Regions from separate parts of the Streptomyces sp. KL2 genome, predicted to be linked through region 1. Evidence: riboswitches for the same ligand, from Rfam matches in the RefSeq annotation. Region 1 holds a riboswitch; each other region holds the start of a gene.
What was found. Region 1 has a riboswitch for cobalamin ahead of QPK52_RS08275 (ribonucleoside-diphosphate reductase subunit alpha). Riboswitches for the same ligand answer to the same signal wherever they lie in the genome.

Region 2: another riboswitch for cobalamin. It lies ahead of QPK52_RS21350 (cobalamin biosynthesis protein); the one in region 1 lies ahead of QPK52_RS08275 (ribonucleoside-diphosphate reductase subunit alpha).
Region 3: another riboswitch for cobalamin. It lies ahead of QPK52_RS05830 (energy-coupling factor ABC transporter permease); the one in region 1 lies ahead of QPK52_RS08275 (ribonucleoside-diphosphate reductase subunit alpha).
Region 4: another riboswitch for cobalamin. It lies ahead of QPK52_RS26430 (FecCD family ABC transporter permease); the one in region 1 lies ahead of QPK52_RS08275 (ribonucleoside-diphosphate reductase subunit alpha).

Annotation. Positions count from the first base shown of each region.
Region 1 is NZ_CP127170.1:1,855,432-1,860,202, reverse strand. It holds gene QPK52_RS08280 (ribonucleotide-diphosphate reductase subunit beta) at 1-73, opposite strand, end outside; gene QPK52_RS08275 (ribonucleoside-diphosphate reductase subunit alpha) at 64-2,457, opposite strand; cobalamin riboswitch at 2,578-2,762, opposite strand; gene QPK52_RS08270 (DUF3311 domain-containing protein) at 3,060-3,368, opposite strand; gene QPK52_RS08265 (GntR family transcriptional regulator) at 3,510-4,304, opposite strand; gene QPK52_RS08260 (extracellular solute-binding protein) at 4,663-4,771, shown strand, end outside.
Region 2 is NZ_CP127170.1:4,759,937-4,764,707, forward strand. It holds gene QPK52_RS21345 (cobyric acid synthase) at 1-1,538, opposite strand, end outside; partial or broken gene QPK52_RS21350 (cobalamin biosynthesis protein) at 1,535-2,580, opposite strand; cobalamin riboswitch at 2,717-2,845, opposite strand; gene QPK52_RS21355 (hypothetical protein) at 3,177-3,392, opposite strand; gene QPK52_RS21360 (anion permease) at 3,416-4,651, opposite strand.
Region 3 is NZ_CP127170.1:1,277,673-1,282,443, reverse strand. It holds gene QPK52_RS05845 (energy-coupling factor ABC transporter ATP-binding protein) at 1-370, opposite strand, end outside; gene cbiQ (cobalt ECF transporter T component CbiQ) at 367-1,116, opposite strand; gene QPK52_RS05835 (energy-coupling factor ABC transporter substrate-binding protein) at 1,122-1,568, opposite strand; gene QPK52_RS05830 (energy-coupling factor ABC transporter permease) at 1,568-2,278, opposite strand; cobalamin riboswitch at 2,308-2,493, opposite strand; gene QPK52_RS05825 (TetR/AcrR family transcriptional regulator) at 2,752-3,357, shown strand; gene QPK52_RS05820 (SMP-30/gluconolactonase/LRE family protein) at 3,394-4,416, opposite strand; gene QPK52_RS05815 (flavin-containing monooxygenase) at 4,615-4,771, shown strand, end outside.
Region 4 is NZ_CP127170.1:5,907,772-5,912,542, forward strand. It holds gene QPK52_RS26420 (histidine kinase) at 170-1,117, shown strand; gene QPK52_RS26425 (response regulator transcription factor) at 1,121-1,699, shown strand; cobalamin riboswitch at 1,737-1,887, shown strand; gene QPK52_RS26430 (FecCD family ABC transporter permease) at 1,989-3,092, shown strand; gene QPK52_RS26435 (ABC transporter ATP-binding protein) at 3,092-3,865, shown strand; gene QPK52_RS26440 (ABC transporter substrate-binding protein) at 3,905-4,771, shown strand, end outside.

The DNA of each region.
Region 1 (4,771 bases):
AGCGCATCGGGCGCAGGGTGAGCTCGAAGCCCGGATCCAGCAGGTTCCGGGGGCGGGTGGTGGTCACTGGCATGCCTCGCAGGACTCGGGGTTCTCCAGGGAGCAGGCGGCCGCTCCGGGGTCCGGTGCCGCCTGTGCGGGTGCGGCGGCCCGGGCCGCCCGCGCGATACGGGTCGCGGGGCGCGAGCGCAGGTAGTACGTGGTCTTCAGGCCGCGCTTCCAGGCGTAGGCGTACATCGAACTGAGCCGGCCGATGGTCGGCGACGCCATGAACAGGTTGAGCGACTGGCTCTGGTCCAGGAACGGGGTGCGGTCGGCCGCCATGTCGATCAGGGCGCGCTGCGGGATCTCCCAGGCCGTGCGGTACAGCGCGCGGACGTCCTCCGGGATCCAGGACAGCTCCGCCACCGAGCCGTTCGACTCGCGCAGCGCCTCGCGGGTCCGCTCGTCCCACAGGCCCAGCCGCTTGAGGTCCGCCACCAGGTGGGAGTTCACCTGGAGGAACTCACCGCTGAGCGTCTCGCGCTTGAAGAGGTTGGAGACCTGGGGCTCGACGCACTCGTGGACGCCCGCGATCGAGGCGATGGTCGCGGTCGGGGCGACGGCCAGCAGCAGGGAGTTGCGCAGGCCCGTGGCGGCGATCCGCTCCCGCAGCGCGGCCCAGCGCTCCGGCCAGGTGATCTCCGCGTCCGGATAGTGGTCGGGGTGGAGCACCCCGCGGGCGGCACGGGTCGCGGACCAGGCCGGGTGCGGGCCGTGGCGCTCGGCGAGGTCCGCGGACGCCTCGTAGGCGGCGAGCATGATCCGCTCGGAGATCCGGGTGGACAGCCGCCGCGCCCCGGGGGAGTCGAAGGGCAGGCGCAGCCGGAAGAAGACGTCCTGCAGGCCCATCAGCCCCAGACCCACCGGGCGCCAGCGGGAGTTGGAGGCGGCGGCCTGCCCGGTGGGGTAGTGGTTGACGTCCACCACGCGGTCGAGGAAGAGCACGGCGGTGCGGACGGTGGCGTCCAGCCGCTCCCAGTCCAGCTCCTCGCCGGGGCGCGGTTCCCCGTCGGCGCCGGTGCGCAGGTGGGCCGCGAGGTTGACCGAACCCAGGTTGCACACGGCCGTCTCGCCGTCGTCGGTGACCTCCAGGATCTCGGTGCAGAGGTTGGAGGAGTGGACGACGTTGCCCGGCTCGGCGGTCTGGTTGGCCGTGCGGTTGGAGGTGTCCTTGAACGTCATCCAGCCGTTGCCGGTCTGGGCGAGGGTGCGCATCATCCGGGCGTAGACGGTGCGGGCCGGGAGCGTCCTCACCGCCAGTCCGGCCGTCTCCGCGCGGCGGTAGGCGGCGTCGAACTCCTCGCCCCACAGGTCGACCAGCTCGGGGACGTCGGAGGGGGAGAACAGCGACCAGTCGGCGTCCGCCTCGACCCGGCGCATGAACTCGTCCGGGATCCAGTGGGCGATGTTGAGGTTGTGGGTGCGGCGGGCGTCCTCGCCGGTGTTGTCGCGCAGTTCGAGGAACTCCTCGATGTCCGCGTGCCAGGTCTCCAGGTAGACGCAGGCCGCGCCCTTGCGCCGGCCGCCCTGGTTGACGGCCGCGACCGAGGCGTCCAGGGTCTTGAGGAACGGCACGATGCCGCCGGAGTGGCCGTTGGTGCCGCGGATGAGCGACCCCCGTGAACGGATCCGCGAGAAGGACAGCCCGATGCCGCCGGCGTGCTTCGACAGGCGCGCGACCTGGTGGTACCGCTCGTAGAGCGAGTCCAGCTCGTCCCGGGGGGAGTCCAGCAGGTAGCAGGACGACATCTGGGGGTGCCGGGTGCCGGAGTTGAACAGGGTGGGGGAGGAGGGGAGGTAGGAGAGGGTGCTGGTGAGCCGGTACAGCTCGGCCACCTCCTCCAGCGCGCGCCCGGAGGACCCGTCGGCCAGTCCGCAGGCCACGCGCAGCAGGAAGTGCTGGGGCGTCTCGATCACATCGCGGGTCGCCGGGTGGCGCAGCAGGTAGCGGGAGTGGAGCGTACGCAGTCCGAAGTAGCCGAAGCGGTCGTCGGCTCCTCCGGCGACGGCCTCCTCGGCCAGCGCGTCGAGCCGCTCCGCGTGCCCGGCGACGAACGCGGCCGTGCGGTCGGAGATCAGTCCCAGGCGGTGGCCGGCAGCGACCGACGCCGGGAACGACACCGCCCCCTGGCCGGCCGCCTCCCGGCGGATCGCCTGGGCGAGCAGCCGCGCCGCGAGCCGCGAGTACTCGGGCTCCTCGGCGATGAGGCCGGCCGCGGCCTCGGCCGCCAGGGACCGCAACCGGGCCTCGTCCGCGCCGGGGTGGCGCCCGCGCAGCGCGGCGGCGGCGACCCGGCCGGGGTCGGTGGCGGGCAGGTCGGCGGCGAGTTCGGTCAGGGTGCGCAGCAGCGCGGTGCCGGGGTGGTCGTCCCCCGCCGCGGGGGCCGTGACGGGCTCCGCTGATGAGATGGTCACTTCGGTGCTCTCCCTCGTGGGCCGGCGGCCCCGGGGGCGGGTGCGACAGGCGCTTACGGGCGCACCCGGCCGTAAGGGGGCGCACCGCACGCGTCCGCCGGCCCAACCCACGAGACCCGGACGTGACTGAACACCGTCGGCAGGTGATCGGACTCGCGGCGGGCCGCGGCCCGTGCGGACGACATGGGGGCGCCCCGTCGCACACCGTTGCGGGACAGCTCCGGACTCACACCGGATTCCCCTGCGGCGACAGCGAGATGAGCATACATCTTGTGCCGCTTCGGTCCAGCACCCCTACATGTTGTGTTGAGGGGTGTCCGGGTGATGGACGCGGGGAATCCGCTGACGGTCCGCGGGGGCCCCTTGCGGGCCGGGGAGGGCGGCGACGGTGCTCCGCTCCGCCCTCTCCGGCGGGGATCTCCGCGCACTCGCCGCCGTGCACCGCGAAGGTGACGGTGCCCAGCCCCCCGCCGTCGGCGCCCTCGTCCGCGCCGGAGCCGACGGGTCCCGCGGCCACCAGCGGCTCGGTGTGCCCGGCCCGGTGCCGGGCGTCGCGCAGCACGGCGGGGCAGGGGCCCCGCGGACGGTGGCGCAACGGCTTCTCACCGGTGGCGGTCTTCGCCCTTCCCGGTCCCCGGGCGCCCCCGCCCCTCCCCGCGTTCCGCACCGCGCCGCGCCGCCCGCTCGCGCCGCACCAGTACGTACGCCACGGACGTCAGCACGGCGCAGACGGGCACCCAGAGCATCTGGTACCAGTAGAAGAAGGGCATCCCGGCGAGCGTCGGCTCCGTCCTGGCGTACGAGCCGACCCACAGCATCGCGACGAAGGGAGCGAGCAGGCAGAGACCGATCACCACGCGCGCCGGTGTGACGAGCGGGAGGGGCCCGGAGTTCTCCGGTGGTGCGGGCATCGCTGCGCTCCATCCTCGAGATCGCCGTGGACGCGTCGGGGAATCCGGGCCGACGGCCCGCCCCGTGTCACCGGTGCCGCGGATGCCGGCCGGGCGGAGGAGCGGCCCGCCTCCCCGGCCCCCGCCTTCCCGGCCCCCGGCTCACCGCCCCCGGCCGGGGCGCTGGAGGCGGGCGACGAACTTGTAGCGGTCACCGCGGTAGACCGAGCGCACCCACTCCACCGGCTCGCCCTCGGTGTCGCGCGAGTGCCGGGAGAGCATCAGCATCGGCAGTCCGACGTCCGTGCCCAGCAGGCCCGCCTCGCGCGGGGTGGCCAGGGAGGTCTCGATGGTCTCCTCCGCCTCGGCGAGGTGGACGTCGTACACCTCGGCCAGGGCCGTGTAGAGGGAGGAGTGCTTCACCAGGCTGCGGCGCAGGGCCGGGAAGCGCTTCTGCGACAGGTGCGTGGTCTCGATGGCCATCGGCTCACCGCTGGCCAGCCGCAACCGCTCGATCCGCAGGACGCGGTCCCCCGAGGGGATGTCCAGCAGCCCGGCGAGCCGGTCGTCGGCGGTGACGTAGCCGATGTCCAGCAACTGGGAGGTGGGCTCCAGGCCCTGGGCTCGCATGTCCTCGGTGTAGGAGGTGAGTTGGAGCGCCTGGGCGACCTTGGGCTTGGCCACGAAGGTGCCCTTGCCCTGGATGCGCTCCAGCCGTCCCTCGACCACCAGTTCCTGGAGCGCCTGGCGCACTGTGGTGCGGGAGGTGTCGAACTCGCCGGCGAGCGTGCGCTCCGGTGGGACCGGGGTGCCCGGGGGCATCGTCTCGGTCATCTCCAGCAGATGGCGCTTGAGCCGGTAGTACTTGGGCACGCGCGCGGTGCGCCCGGCGGCGCCGCCCCCGGCGGAGCGGGCGCCCGCGCCGGCAGCGGTGTTCGTGGCCCCGTCGCTCTCCATCGCGCGCCTTCCCGACTCGTGTCGTGACTTCTCCAGTGCCGTCACCGGCTTCCTCCGTACGTAGCGGATCACATCGTGGCACGGCAGCCGTCCCGGGGGGCGTCCCGGCTCAGATGTCGGTCCGGTAACGGATGCGACCGCGAGCTTTATACACCGTTGACAGCGATATAGGTCTAGGCCAAGCTGCGGGCACTGGTCTAAACCACTACGGCCGGCCCAGCCCCACGGGCAGTACTCGTCGCACGCCGGCGCATCCCGCGCCGCCGCGCACACGAGGTACGGCAGAAGCGGCCATCCGGCGGGAGCGGAGATCCCGAGCGGTGGGCGGGGGATTTCCGGCATCCCGAAGGAGAAGCACGTGAAGCGCAAGCTCGTAGCGGCGATCGGCGCCGCGGCGATGACGACCGGTCTCGTCGCCTGCGGCGGGGGCGGCGAGGACAACTCCTCCAAGGATCCCAAGGAGCGGA
Region 2 (4,771 bases), 2.9 Mb from region 1:
CCGCCCTCGATCAGCCGCAGCAGCGCGGCGGTGTCGGCGTGCTCCTCCACCAGATCGCCCAGCCGGTCCAGCTGCTCCTCGCGCAGCGCGGCGAAGGAGGTGTCCGGGGCGGGGACGAACGCCCGCCCGGCGTCGGCGGCCACCCGCCGCAGGAAGGCGCGCCGGAAGCCGTCGCTCTCCAGCGAGCCGTGCCAGTGCGTGCCCCACACCGAGCCGGCGCGGCAGCCGTCCAGGAAGGGCTCGTCGCCGCCGGTGACCTCGGCCACGCCGTGGTGGATCTCGTAGCCCTCCACCCGCTCGCCCAGCGCCTCGCCGACCGGCCGCGCCAGGGTCTTCTCCGCCTCGAAGCGCACCCGCACCGGCAGCAGGCCCAGACCGTCGACCGTCCCGGCGCGCGACTCCACCTCGTCCTCGATCCGTTCCCCCAGGAGCTGGAAGCCGCCGCAGATCCCCAGTACCGGGCGGCCCTCGGCCGCCCGCCGGGCCAGCGCGCCGGCCAGGCCGCGCTCGCGCAGCCAGGCCAGCGCCCGCACGGTGCCGCGGGTGCCCGGCACGATCGCCAGGTCGGCGTCGGCCAGCTCCTCGGGGCGGTCGGTGAACCGCACCACCACGCCCGGCTCGGCCGCCAGTGCGTCCACGTCCGTGAAGTTCGACATCAGCGGCACGGGCACCACCGCGATCCGCAGCACGTCGCGGCCGTGCGGCGGCGCGACGGCCGACTCGCGCACCCCGCCGCGCAGCGACAGCCGCAGCCCGTCCTCCTCGTCGATGCCCAGCCCGTGCGCGTAGGGCAGGACGCCCAGCACCGGCCGGCCGGTCAGGCCGCGCAGCATCTCCAGACCGGGTTCGAGGAGGGTGACATCACCGCGGAACTTGTTGACCAGGTAGCCCGCCACCAGCGCCTGGTCCTCGGGCGCCAGCAGGGCGGTGGTCCCGAAGAGGGAGGCGAAGACGCCGCCGCGGTCGATGTCGCCGACCACCACGACCGGAAGCCGGGCGGCGCGCGCCAGGCCCATGTTGACGATGTCGGTGCGCCGCAGGTTGATCTCGGCCGGACTGCCGGCGCCCTCGCAGATCACCGCGTCATGGGTGCGGCGCAGCTCGGCCAGGCAGTCGGCGACCGTCTCCAGCAGGTCCTCCCGCCGCCCCGCGTACCGCGCCCCCGCGGCGGGTCCTGCCGGGGACGGCCGACCGTCCGGCTGCCGCGGCCCGGGATGCCCGAAGTAGCCGCGCGCGCTCATCTCGCCCACCGGCTTCCCCAGCAGCACCACCTGGCTGGAGCGGTCGCCGCCCGGTTTGAGCAGCACGGGGTTCATCAGCGCGCTCGGCTCCACACCGGCCGCCGCGGCCTGCATGGCCTGGGCACGGCCGATCTCGGCGCCCTCGCGTGTCACGAAGGAGTTAAGGGACATGTTCTGCGCCTTGAACGGCGCCACCTTCACGCCCTTGCGGGCCAGCCAGCGGCAGACGCCCGCCGTGACCACGCTCTTGCCCGCGTCCGAGGTCGTTCCCGCGATCAGCAGTCCGCCGCCCGTCACAGTCCTCCCTCCGATGCCCTTCGCGGCCCGCCCCGCCGTACGGCACGGGCCTCCCGCAGCGTCCCGGCGGCGCCGCACACCGCCAGCGCCAGCGCGCACACCCGGCGCGAGAGCCGCACCGCGCGCTCGATGTCCTCCACCCGCACCGGGCGGCCGCCGGCGCCCAGGACCGGCCGGTGCTCGACGCGCCCGCCGTACGACAGCGTCCCGCCCAGCCGTACGCCCAGCGCCCCCGCGAACGCCGCCTCGACCACACCGGCGTTCGGACTGGGGTGGCGGCGGGCGTTCGCGCGCCAGGCGCGCAGCGCGCCGCGCGGATCGGGACCGGCGAGCGCGGCCAGCAGGGCGGTCAGCCGGGCGCCGGGCCACCCCGCCGCGTCGTCCAGCCGCGCCGAGGCCCAGCCGAAGCGCAGATGGCGCGGCGAGCGGTGGCCGACCATCGCGTCCAGGGTGTTGACGGCCCGGAAACCCGCCAGCCCCGGCACACCGGCGGCGGCGCCCCACACCAGCGCGCCCACCACGGCGTCGGAGGTGTTCTCGGCCACCGACTCCACCACCGCCCGGGCGATGCCGTCGGCGTCCAGCGCCTGCGGGTCGCGCCCGCACAGGTGCGGCAGCCGGGCGCGGGCCGCCTCCAGGTCGCCCGCCTCCAGCGCGGCGGCGATCGCGCGGGCCTCGCGCGCCAGCGTCGTACCGCCGACCACCGCCCAGACGGCGGCGGCCGTCAGGGCGGTACGGGTGGCGGGGAGCGGCGTACGGCGCGTTCCAGCGCCGCCGCGGCGGCCGCCGCGCCGCCCGCGCACACGGCGGTGTACAGCGCGCCGGCGCCGCGGTGGTCGCGCCACAGCAGCCGCTCGGCGGCCGCGGCCGCGCGTCCGAAGGCGGCGACGGGGTGCGCGCGGCGCGGATCGCCCGCGATCAGGTCGAGCAGAGATCCCAGGACCGCCCCGCACGCGTAGCCCGCGACCGGGAGGCCCGGGGCCGCGGGGAGGTCGGTGTCCGCTGGAGCGATGGCCGGGGGGAGGGCGTGGTCGGCACGCATCGCGTCAGCCGGCCGTCACACCTCGTGCGGGACGGGTGGCACGGCGGGGTGGAGGCGGTGCGGCAGGCAGGGTGCCGGGCATGGCGGTATGTCCTCACTCAGGGTCCTCGCCCTGGCTCGACGTGACCGGCGGTGAGAGTCTCCTGGCTCCCGGATCGGCGCGTCCCCCGGCCTTCCAGCCCGATGTGCGGGCCGTGACGCTGGGTGGGGGAGCGCTCCCCGGTGACAGTGGCGGGACCGCGCCGGATTCGCACCGGCTTCCTCTCCTGCCGCCGTTTGGCAACGGGAAGTCCACCACGGCCGGGAAGGCGCGTCAACTCACCCGTGACCTGCGACGGCGCACTGTGCGGAAGCGCACACGGCGCTCAACGGCGCACGCCGGGGCGCTCGCGCCCCGGGGGAGGCCGGAAGGGCGGAGGGCGTGCCGGGGGGACGCCGGGACGCCGGGAGGACGCAGGAAGACACCGGCAGGGTACCGGGAGGACGCCGGGAAACAGGGAGGCGCCCGGCGGATGTCCGCCGGGCGCCGGTGGAGGCGTACCGGTGCCCGAGGGGCCGCACGGGCCCCTCGGGTCCGGGCAGGCCGAGGGGCCTGCTCAGGCCGCGATGATGTAGATGCCGTACGCCACCGCGGCCGCGCACAGGGCGTAGCTGGCGTAGGCGCCGACGCGGGCCAGGACGGCGGAGCCGCCCCGCGCCTTTTCGCTGGTGCCCAGACCGACGATGCCGAGGGTGAACACGCCCACCAGGCCGACCGTCATCACGAGGCTGACGCCGAAGACCTGGCCGAGGGCTGCCCAGTCGATGTCCATGGTGCTTCTTTCCTTCGCGGGGCTCAGGGAGCGGAGACGGTGGTCTTCGCCGGGGTGTCGGAGACCTTCCCGGCCTCCTCCATGGCGGTGGTGGGCGGCGGGGCGACGGCCTGCACCGCGGCCGTGACCACGCCCGCGTCCTCCGCCTCGACCGGCTCGACGTCGTTGACGTTGGTGTGGTCGACCGGCTCCCGGCGGGAGGCGAACCAGATGGCGGCGATGGCGGCGACGGAGGCGACCGCGACCACGGTGACCCCCCAGTCGCCCTGGATGGCCAGCAGCGCGGCACCCGCGGCGATCAGGCCGGCGGCCGGAAGGGTCAGACCCCAGGCGGCGACCATGCGGCCGGCGGTGCTCCAGCGGACCACGCCGCCCTTGCGGCCCAGGCCGCAGCCCATGATCGAGCCGGAGCAGACCTGCGTGGTGGAGAGCGCGAAGCCCAGGTGGGAGGAGGCCAGGATGGTGACGGCCGAGCTGGTCTGGGCGGCGAAGCCCTGCGCCGGGCGGATGTCGGTCAGGCCCTTGCCCATGGTGCGGATGATCCGCCAGCCGCCCAGGTAGGTGCCCAGCGCGATGGCGATGCCGGCCGAGGCGATGACCCACAGCGGCGGGTCGGCGTCGGCGCCGAGCACGCCTCCGGAGATCAGCGCGAGGGTGATGACGCCCATCGTCTTCTGCGCGTCGTTGGTGCCGTGGGCCAGGGAGACCAGACCGGCCGAGGCGATCTGCCCGGCGCGGTAGCCCTTGGCGACCTGCCCTTCCTCGGCGTTGCGGCTGATCCGGTAGGTCAGCCTGGTCGCGAGCATGGCCGCGATACCGGCGACCAGGGGCGCGACGAGGGCCGGGATCAGCACCTTCATGAAGACGGCGCTGACGGAGACGGCGCCGATGCCGACGGCGGCGATCGTCGCGCCGAGGAGACCGCCCATCAGGGCGTGGGAGGAGCTGGAGGGGAGTCCGGCCAGCCAGGTCAGCAGGTTCCAGATGATCGCGCCGACCAGCCCTGCGAAGATCACCGCGGGTTCGATGCCGGAGTCCTCGTTGATGAGGCCTTTGGAGATCGTCGCGGCGACCTCGACCGAGATGAAGGCGCCGACGAGGTTGAGGACCGCCGACATCGCCACCGCCGTCTTGGGCTTGAGTGCCCCGGTGGAAATGGTGGTGGCCATGGCGTTGGCCGTGTCGTGGAAACCGTTGGTGAAGTCGAACACCAAGGCCGTGACGATCACGATCCCGATGAGAAGCGTGATGTTTTCCATTCACCCAGGCAATCGGTCGATGGGGCAGGTACTCGGTGAACGTAAGGATGCCGGGTGAACGCAAGGTGAACTGGGAACGGCGCCATGGTGTCTCGTGCCACCTGTGTGCGCAGGATCGCA
Region 3 (4,771 bases), 580 kb from region 1:
CGACCCGCGCCCGCACCTCGGCGTCCGGCAGTCCGAGGTTCAGCGGCCCGAAGGAGACGTCCTGGGCGACGGACGCGGCGAAGAGCTGGTCGTCCGGGTCCTGCACGACGAGCTGGACGGTCGTCCGCAGCCGGGTCAGCCCTTTGCGGTCGTAGGCGACGGGCCGCCCCCGGAGGGCCAACTCGCCGGTGTCCGGCCGCAGTCCGCCGCTCAGCAGCCGCATCAGCGTGGTCTTGCCGCTGCCGTTGCGGCCCAGCAGGGCGAGCGCGCGCCCCTCGCGCACCTCGAAGTCCAGGCCGCTGAGCACGAGCGGCCCGTCCTCGTAGGAGAAGGACACGTCCCGCAGGGCGACGAGTGCCGGCTCGCTCATGTCAGCGGCCCTTCCAGAACGAAGGTGAGGGCGGTCACGGAGCCGAGGAGCGCGACGCTGCCGCAGGTGAAGCGCGCCGAGACGCCGGCCTCGGGCACCAGCACCCGCAGGGCGCCGTCGTAGCCCCGTCCGGCGAGTCCGTCCTGGAGCCGGGCGGCCCGGCCGAAGGCGCGGACGAACGCGGTGGCGCCGAGGGAGGCCAGGGAGCGCCAGGCCGCGGCCCGGGTGGTGTGCCCGAGCCGGGCGGCCTGTGCCTCGCGTACGCGGCGCACCGAATCCAGCAGCAGGAAGCTCATCCGGTACGTCACCAGGGCGACGTCCACGACCGGCGCGGGTACGCCCGCCCGCACCAGCCGGGGGAGCAGGTCGGACATCGGGGTGGTGAAGGCGAACAGCAGCACGCCCAGGGAGGCCGCCGAGGTGCGCAGCAGCACCTCCCCGGCGCGGGCCGGGCCGTCGTCGGCCAGGGACAGGAAGCCCTCCGGGCCGGCGACCTGGAACAGCAGCGTGGCCGCGCCGGTCACGCAGAAGCCCAGTGGCACCCGGCAGGCGCGCCACAGCCTGCGGCCGGGCACGCCCGCCGGGCCCAGCAGCACGGCGAGCGCGGTGAGGGCCACCAGGGCCGCGCCCGGCCAGGGCGGCAGGCAGAGCGCCAGCGCGGTGAGGCCGAAACCGAGCACGGCCTTGTCCGCGGGGTGGCGGCGGCGCCAGCGACTGCTGTGCGCCGCCGCGTCGATCGGCAGCACGGGGCTCAGGCCTCCCGGGTCTCGAGGTCCCCGGTGGCGTCCGCGGCGCTCCCGGCTTCCCCCGGCCGGGCTGCCGGCCGCGTTCCGGGCCGTGCTCCCGGGTGCGCTCCCGGGTGCGCTCCCGGTTGTGCGTCCGGCTGTGCCGCCGTGGCGCGCCGCTCGCCCTGGCGGCGCCCGTGGCGCAGGCCGAAGTAGTAGGCGAGAACGCCCGTGCCGAGCGCGGCCTGCAGGGCGAACAGCGCCGACTCCACCTCACCGGACGGCGGCTCGTACAGCGGCGCGAACCACGGCTCGTAGTCCGGCTCGATCTCGGTGATCGCCGTCTCCGCCTCGGCGTCCGCACCGGCGAACGGCTCCTCCTTGTGGTCTCCGAGACCGAGGGCCAGGGGCAGGACCGCGAGCGCGGCCACGGCGAGCAGCAGCAGGGTGTTGACCGCGGTGTTCCTCTTCATCACGCCACCGCCTCGCTGTCGGCCGTCTTCCCGGTCCCGGCCCTTCTGCCGGGCAGGAGCACGCCCAGCCGGACCAGTTCGCCCCGGCTGGACTGCACCAGCAGCCGCATCACGAACACCGTCAGGAGCCCCTCGCTCACCGCGAGGGGGATCTGGGTGAGGGCGAAGATGGAGCCGAACTTGCCGAGCGCGCCCCAGAACCCGCTGACCGGATCGGGGAAGGCCAGCGCGAGCTGCGCGCTGGTGACGCAGTAGGTGGACAGGTCGGCGGCGAAGGCGCCGAAGAAGACGGCCGCCATCAGCGGCGCGCCGTATCGCCGCAGCAGCCTGTAGAGGGCGTATCCGGTCCAGGGGCCGACGATCGCCATCGAGAAGGCGTTGGCGCCCAGCGTGGTCAGGCCGCCGTGCGCGAGCAGCAGTGCCTGGAAGAGGAGCGTGATGGTGCCCAGCACCGCCATCATCGGCGGCCGGAACAGGATGGCGCCCAGCCCCGTGCCGGTGGGGTGCGAGCAACTCCCGGTCACCGAGGGCAGTTTCAGGGCCGACAGGACGAACGTGAAGGCACCGGAGGCGCCCAGGAGCAGAGTGCTCTCGGGGTGCTCCCTGACCTCACGGGTGAGACTGCGGACTCCGTGGACGATGAACGGCGCGGCCGCGACGCCCCAGGCGACCGCGTGCGCGGGGGGCAGGAAGCCCTCGGCTATGTGCATGACCGGACAGACCCTCTCCAGCACCTCGTGGATGGTTGACGCGCCTTGGCCGGTCTCCTGGCTGACGGGTGACACCGCCCGGGCTCCGCCTTCCCGGGTCCCGGAGGACCCAGTGGCCGCCCGCGAGGGCTGGAGCCGGACTTCCCGATCACAGTGGCGAGGGCCGCACCGGTATCGCACCGGATTTCCCGTTCACCAAGGCGTGGCGACAGTAGTGCGCGGGCGGAAGCATTGGCAAGCAGGCCTTTTCCGCACATGAGCCCCACACGGGCTCCGCGTGGGTCCCCCGCGGGCCCCTTCCTCCGCACGGCCGGCCGGTGACGGGCCGCACACCGGGTGTTCCCCGGGCGGGGCGTCCACGCGGAGGCGGCCCGCTGCTTCGCCGGCGGCGTGACGTGATCGACACGGCGGGACGGGAGGGGGCCCGTACCGCGCGGGGAGCGCCCGACTCGCCCGCGGGCTACCCTGCCGGGGTGACGCAGCAAGCCGCGCAGGAGGAACGGCGGCCCGTGAACCACGGGCCGCGGTCCGCCGCCCGCAACCGGGCCGCCCTCGTCGCCGCCGCCCGGGAGATCTACGCGGAGCACGGCCTGGACGCACCGCTCTCCGCGATCGCGCGCCGGGCCGGGGTCGGACAGGGCAGTCTGTACCGGCATTTCCCCGACCGGGCCGCCGTGGTCGCGGTGGTCCTGGAGGAGAACGTGCGGCAGATCGAGCAGGCCGCCACGGCCGAGGACGCCGGCTTCGAGGACGTCCTCGGTGTGCTGACCTGGCACCTGACGGAGTCGGCGGCCTTCATCGCCTTCCTGCGCGCCGACGAGGCGAGCGTCCGCCCCGACGTCCGCGCGCACGCCCTGGCCCTGGCCGGCCGGGTCGAGCGCGCCCTGCTGCGGCATCTGCCCGGCGGCCGTCCGCCGGACGCTCGCCGGCCGGCCGCGGCGGACGACGTCATGCTCGCCGTCGCCATGGTCTCCGGCGCCGCCACCGGACCAACCCGGCAGGAGCGGGAGCGCCGGGCCCTCAAGGCCTGGCGGCTGCTCGGCGTCGAGGTGGGGCCGGTGCGGCCCTTCGAGGAGTGAGCGCGGCGGGACGGGCACGGCGGGGCGGGCGCGGCATCAGCCGCCGTTCGACTGCCGGATGCCCTCCGCAAGCGCCTCGAAGGTGTACAGGTAGCCGCCGGAGGGCCCGCTGACGGTCATGCACGCCGTGGTCCCGCCCGGCGTGATCGCCACGTTCGTCGCCGACTCCAGGCCCTCGGCGGCGCCGGCGGGTACCTCGACGGTCGCCAGGTGCTCGCCGTACCGGTCGAACACCGCCATCGCGGGTCGGCCGTGCAGTCCCTGGTAGAGGTTGCCGTCCGCGTCCACGGCGATCGAGTCGGTCTGCGCGACGCCGCCGTCGTAGCGGATGGCGGTGTGCCGTGAGGCCACGCCGCCCTCCCGGTCGAGGAGGAGGTAGGAGATCCGGTTCCGGGTCAGCTCGCTGATCCACAGCCCGCGGTGGTCCTCGTCGAACGAGATCCCGTTCGTCGCGGCCAGCTTGTCGGCCAGGACGGCGGCCTTCTTCCCGTCGCGGTCGATCCGCACCACGCGGCCCAGTTCCCGGCCCTCGGTCAGGCCGCGCGAGTCGCTGACGTACAGGTTGCCCTCTTCGTCGAAGGCGATGTCGTCGGGGTTCATCCGCGCTCCGGCGACCTTGCGGGAGAAGAAGGTCCGCGGGTCGCCTCCGTCCGGGGCGAGGCTCACGATCTCGCCGTGGGCGAAGTCGGTGAGGTAGAGCCGTCCGTCGTACGGGCTGAACTGCGCCGAGGTGTAGGCGCCGCGCCCGTCGGTGTGGACCTTCCGCGAGGTCTTGTTCCCGATGTCGACGCGCATCACCTTCGGCTTGCCCTCGGGTGCGGTGACGTCGACGACGAACAGGTTGCCGTCCTCGTCGAGAACCGGCCCCTCCAGCAGGGTCATCCCGGTCTCCTCGTGCACCTGCGTCAGCCGCATGACCTCCTGGGCGGGGATGGTGCGGCCCGCGCCGGTGGCCGCCGGGCCGTCGGCGGAGGCGACCGTGCCCGTGCCGCAGCCGGTGAGGGCGAGCACGCCGATCGCGGCGAGCCCGGCGAGAGACCGGATCGGGAGTCGTTGCATGGGGGAGACCACTCTTCCTGTCCGCTGTGAGCTGTCCGCCGTGCACGGGTGCCGCAGCGCCCCCGCCATCCAACCGGACACCACTGTCCGGTAGAGGGTACGGTAACGAAGGGCTGGCCAACTCCCTTTCCCCTGAACGGATTTGTGCGTACAGGGCGGCCGGCCGCAGCGGACCCACAGGATCGAGGTTTCCCCCGCATGACGACTTCGCAGGCGCCGTCCCCCGAGGAGCTCGCCGAACTGAGAGAGCGCTACCGCCTCGAGCGCGAGCGGCGTGTGCGGCCCGACGGGGCGCGGCAGTACCGCGGCGCCGAAGCGGAGTTCGGCTACTACGCCGCCGACCCGTACGCGGGGC
Region 4 (4,771 bases), 4.1 Mb from region 1:
GAGGCGGCCGGCACATGGGTGCCGGACCCGATGGGCATCCCGCGCCCCACATCCTCAGGCTGACGGGGCGGCCGCACCGCAGGGGGAAGCCGGCACCGTCTCACACGGCCGACCGGCATGGGACGGCCATAGTGGAGGAAGACGGCGAGTGAGGTGGAGGCGGTGCCCGATGTCCTTGTTCTGGCGGATCTTCGGGCTCAACGCCTTGGTGCTGATCGCAGCCACCGCACTGCTGCTGGGGCCGGTCACCGTCTCCACCCCCGTCCTGATCACCGAGGCCGCCGTCCTCAGCGCGGGGCTGGCCGCCATGCTCATCGCCAACGCCGCCCTGCTCCGCGTCGGTCTGGCCCCGCTGCAGCGCCTCACCCGCGCCATGACCACCACCGACCTGCTGCGGCCCACAGCCCGTCTGACGCCCGGCGGTCACGGTGAGATCGCCGAGCTGATCACCACCTTCAACACCATGCTCGACCGCCTGGAAGCCGAACGCGCCACCAGCGCCGCCCGCGCCCTGTCCGCCCAGGAAGCCGAGCGCCGCCGCATCGCCCAGGAACTCCATGACGAGATCGGCCAGACCCTCACCGCCGTCCTGCTCGAACTCAAACGTGTCGCCGACCACGCTCCGCCGCCCGTCGGTGAGGAGATCCGCCAGGTCCAGGAGACCACCCGCGCCAGTCTGGAGGAGATCCGCCGCATCGCCCGCCGACTGCGTCCCGGTGTCCTGGAGGAACTCGGCCTGACCAGCGCCCTCAAGGCCCTCGCCGGCGAGTTCTCCACCCCCGGCCTCACCGTGCGCGCCCATATCGACGCGCACCTGCCGCCGCTGGACCACAACACCGAACTCGTCCTCTACCGCGTCGCCCAGGAAAGCCTCACCAACGCCGCCCGCCACGCAGGCGCCACCCGCGTCGACCTCGACCTGCACCGCACATCCGCCGGTGTGCGGCTGCGCGTCCGCGACGACGGCCACGGCACCGGTGGAGCAGCCGAGGGCGCCGGTATCCGCGGCATGCGCGAACGCGCCCTGCTCATCGGCGCCGACCTCACCCTCGCCCCCGGCCCTGACGGCGGCACCGAGGTGCGTCTGGCCATCCCCACCCACTCCGGGAGGCCGTGACTCATGTCCGAGGCGGCCACCACCCGCATCCTCCTGGCCGACGACCGCACTCTGGTCCGCCGCGGCGTCCGCCTCATCCTCGACGGCGAGGCGGACCTGACCGTCGTCGCCGAAGCAGGCGACGGAGCCGAAGCCGTCGAACAGGCCCGCGCCCAGCAGCCCGACCTGGCCGTCCTGGACATCGCCATGCGCGACGAGCCCTTTCTCCACCCCGGAGCGGTCACCGCCCTCATCCGCCACTACCTCGACCACACCCGCGACGGCATCACCGCCCCCGAGCGGCTCGTCACCGCCCCCGAGCGGCTCGTCACCGACCGCGAGGAGGAGATCCTCGAGCTCGTCGCCGAAGGCCGCACCTCACAGCAGACAGCGCATGACAGCGCATCCTGGGATCAAACAGGAGGAGTGCGGGCGAGACAGCGGCCTCGCGCTCTCCCCGGCACCATCAGCCTCCTCGAGGTCACCAGCGCCACCGAAGCCGGTCCGCATACCGGAAAAGACCATCATGGACATGGAGAGATCTCCCTCACCGGTGAGCGCGCCGTCCACATCCTGGCCCTGCGCGCGGCCGACGCCCGCTGAGTGCGATCCCACCGCGGTGGCGCGAACCCGTGTCCCGTTCAAGGGGAGGAAGCGTGGTGGCACGCGCTAAGCTGCAAGCGCCCCGCGGGGGAAGTCCGGTCGAAGTCCGGCGCTGACCCGCAACGGTAGGCGGAGTCCTGTACAGGGTTCCGTAAGCCCGATTACCCGCGGTGGTGAAGCTCCTGTCGATCGCCGTGGACTGCGAGAGGGCGCTGCGCAGGGCGCCCGGCGCCCGGAGCCGCTCCTTTGATCACGTAGGTGCACGGCCCGAGGCGAAAGCGATCCGCCTGTGGCCACGCTCCGCGACCACGTACCCGCCGTACCGCACCGCACCACGAGCGGCGGGCCTCCACCACCCCGGCGCGTCTCGTTGCCCCTGCTCGTGACCGGCCTGTGCCTCGCACTCCCCGTCTCCTTGGTCTGCGGGGCGGGCATCGGAGCGTCGGGGCTCTCGTGGAGCGAGGCGCTGCACTGCCTCCGGGCGGGGCTGACCGGTGGGTCCATCGCTCCGGACGAGCTCTCCTCCTACACCATCGTGTGGGAACTGCGCTTCCCGCGCGCCGTGCTGGCCGCGGTCGTCGGCGCCGGCCTGGCATCCGTGGGCGTAGCCGTCCAGGCCATGGTCCGCAACGCGCTCGCCGACCCGTTCGTCCTCGGCATCTCCTCCGGCGCGGGCGTGGGAGCCAACGCCGTGCTCATCTTCGGCGCCTTCGGCGCCCTGGGTATCTGGGCGCTGTCCACGGCGGCCTTCCTCTCCGCGCTCGCCGCCATGGCCCTGGTGTACGCGATCGCCCGGACCCCGCGCGGACTGACACCGCTCCGGCTCGTGCTCACCGGTACCGCGATGTACTACGGCTTCTCGGCCGTGACCACGTTCATGGTGTTCGCCGCCGAACACGGCGAGGCGGCCCGGTCCGCGATGATGTGGCTGCTCGGCAGCCTGGGCGGCGCGAGCTGGTCCTCCGTACCGATCGCCGCGGGCGCGGTCCTCGGCGGCCTCGTCCACCTCGGCTTCTCGGCCCGGCGCCTGAACGCCCTGGCGATGGGCGACGAGACCGCCGCCGCGCTGGGGGTGGATCCTGGGCGGCTGCGCAGGGAACTCTTCCTGACGACCGCCGCCGTCACCGGCGCGGTGGTCGCGGTCAGCGGGGCGATCGGCTTCGTGGGCCTGATGGTTCCGCACGCCGCCCGGATGCTGGTCGGCGCGGACCACCGCCGACTGCTGGCCGTCGCGCCCCTGGCCGGCGCCGTGCTGCTGGTCTGGGTGGACATCCTGTCGCGCGTGGTGCTCGCCCCGGCCGAACTGCCGCTGGGCGTACTGACGGCTGTGATCGGCGTGCCCTGCTTCGTGATGCTCATGCGCCGCCGTACCTACACCTTCGGAGGTGTGTGATGCGGGTCGACATCGACGCGGTCACCGTGGAGATCTCCGGCGCGCGTGTGGTGGAGGACATCTCACTGCGGGCGGGCAGTGGCCAGGTGGTGGGGCTCGTCGGGCCCAACGGCAGCGGCAAGTCGACCCTGCTGCGATGCGTCTACCGGGCCCTGCGTCCCACGGCCGGTGCGGTACGCCTCGGCGGCGACGACCTGCTGGCCATGAGCCCGCGCGACAGCGCACGCCGGCTCGCCGCCCTTCCCCAGGAGGCGGTCGCGGAGTTCGACTTCACCGTGGCCGAGGTCGTGGCCATGGGCAGGCTGCCGCACCAGGGGGCGGTGGCCCGGGAGACCGAGGAGGATCGGCGCACGTGTGCCGCCGCGCTGGAAGGGGTCGGCGCCGGCCATCTGGCCGGCCGCGGCTTCCTCACGCTCTCCGGCGGTGAGAAGCAACGGGTCCTGATCGCCCGCGCACTCGCCCAGCAGCCACAGGTCCTGGTGCTGGACGAGCCCACCAACCATCTGGACATCGCCCAGCAGCTGGAGGTCCTGTCCCTGGTGCGGGCCAGCGGGCTGACCGTGCTCACCGCGCTGCACGACCTCAACCTCGCCGCGCTCCACTGCGACGTCCTGCACGTCATCGACGGCGGGCGGATCGTCGCTTCCGGCGCCCCCCACGACGTTCTCACGCCCGCCCTGCTGGCCGATGTCTTCGGTGTCCGGGCGCACCGCGTCCCCCACCCGGAGACAGGCGCGGTTCAGTTGATCTTCGACCGCCTCTCCACCCAGTAGTCCACCTCCCGGTCCGCTCTCCAAGGAGTCACCGCCGTCATGCCGAACCTCGCACGTCCCGCCGCCCTCGCCCTCGTCCTGACCCTCGCCGTCACCGGCTGCGGGGCCGACGTCTCCTCGGAGCAGGGGAGAGGAGACGACGCCCGGGCACTCGGCGACCACTATCCGGTCACGGTCGAGAACTGCGGCGAGAAGAGGACCTTCGAGCGGGCTCCGCAGCGCGTGGTCACCAACGATGTGGGCATCACCGAGATCATGTTCGCCCTCGGCCTCGAGGACCACATGGCCGGATACGTCATGCCCGACGACAAGGGCGACCTCACCGCGGTGCCGTGGAAGGACGGCTACCGGAAGACCGAGTGGCTCTCGAAGGAACGGATCAACAAGGAACTGGTCCTGGACGCCCGCGCCGATCTGGTCTTCGCGGGCTGGAACTACGGCTTCAACGAGGGCGAGGGCTTCACACCCGCCGTGCTGCAACGCCTGGGCATCGACTCGTACCTGCTCAGCGAGTCGTGCCGCAACGGACGGGGCAAGGCCCGCGGCGTGATGCCCCCGCTCGACGCGCTGTACACGGACCTGCGGAACCTGGGCGAGGTGTTCGACGTCGAGGACAGGGCCGAAGCACTCATCACCGAGTTCCGCGAGCAGGTGGCCGAAGCGCAGGCGAAGGCTTTGAAGGGTGCCGACCGGCCACGGGTGTTCCTCTACGACAGCGGTCAGGACAAGCCGTTCACGTCCGGCGCCTACGCCGGCCCCCACGACATCATCACCAAGGCCGGCGGCGACCACATCATGAAGGACCTGAAGGACAGCTGGACCACCGTGGGCTGGGAGACGGTCGTCGCCCGCGATCCCGAGGTCATCGTGATCAACGACTACGGGGACACCACCGCGGAACAGAAG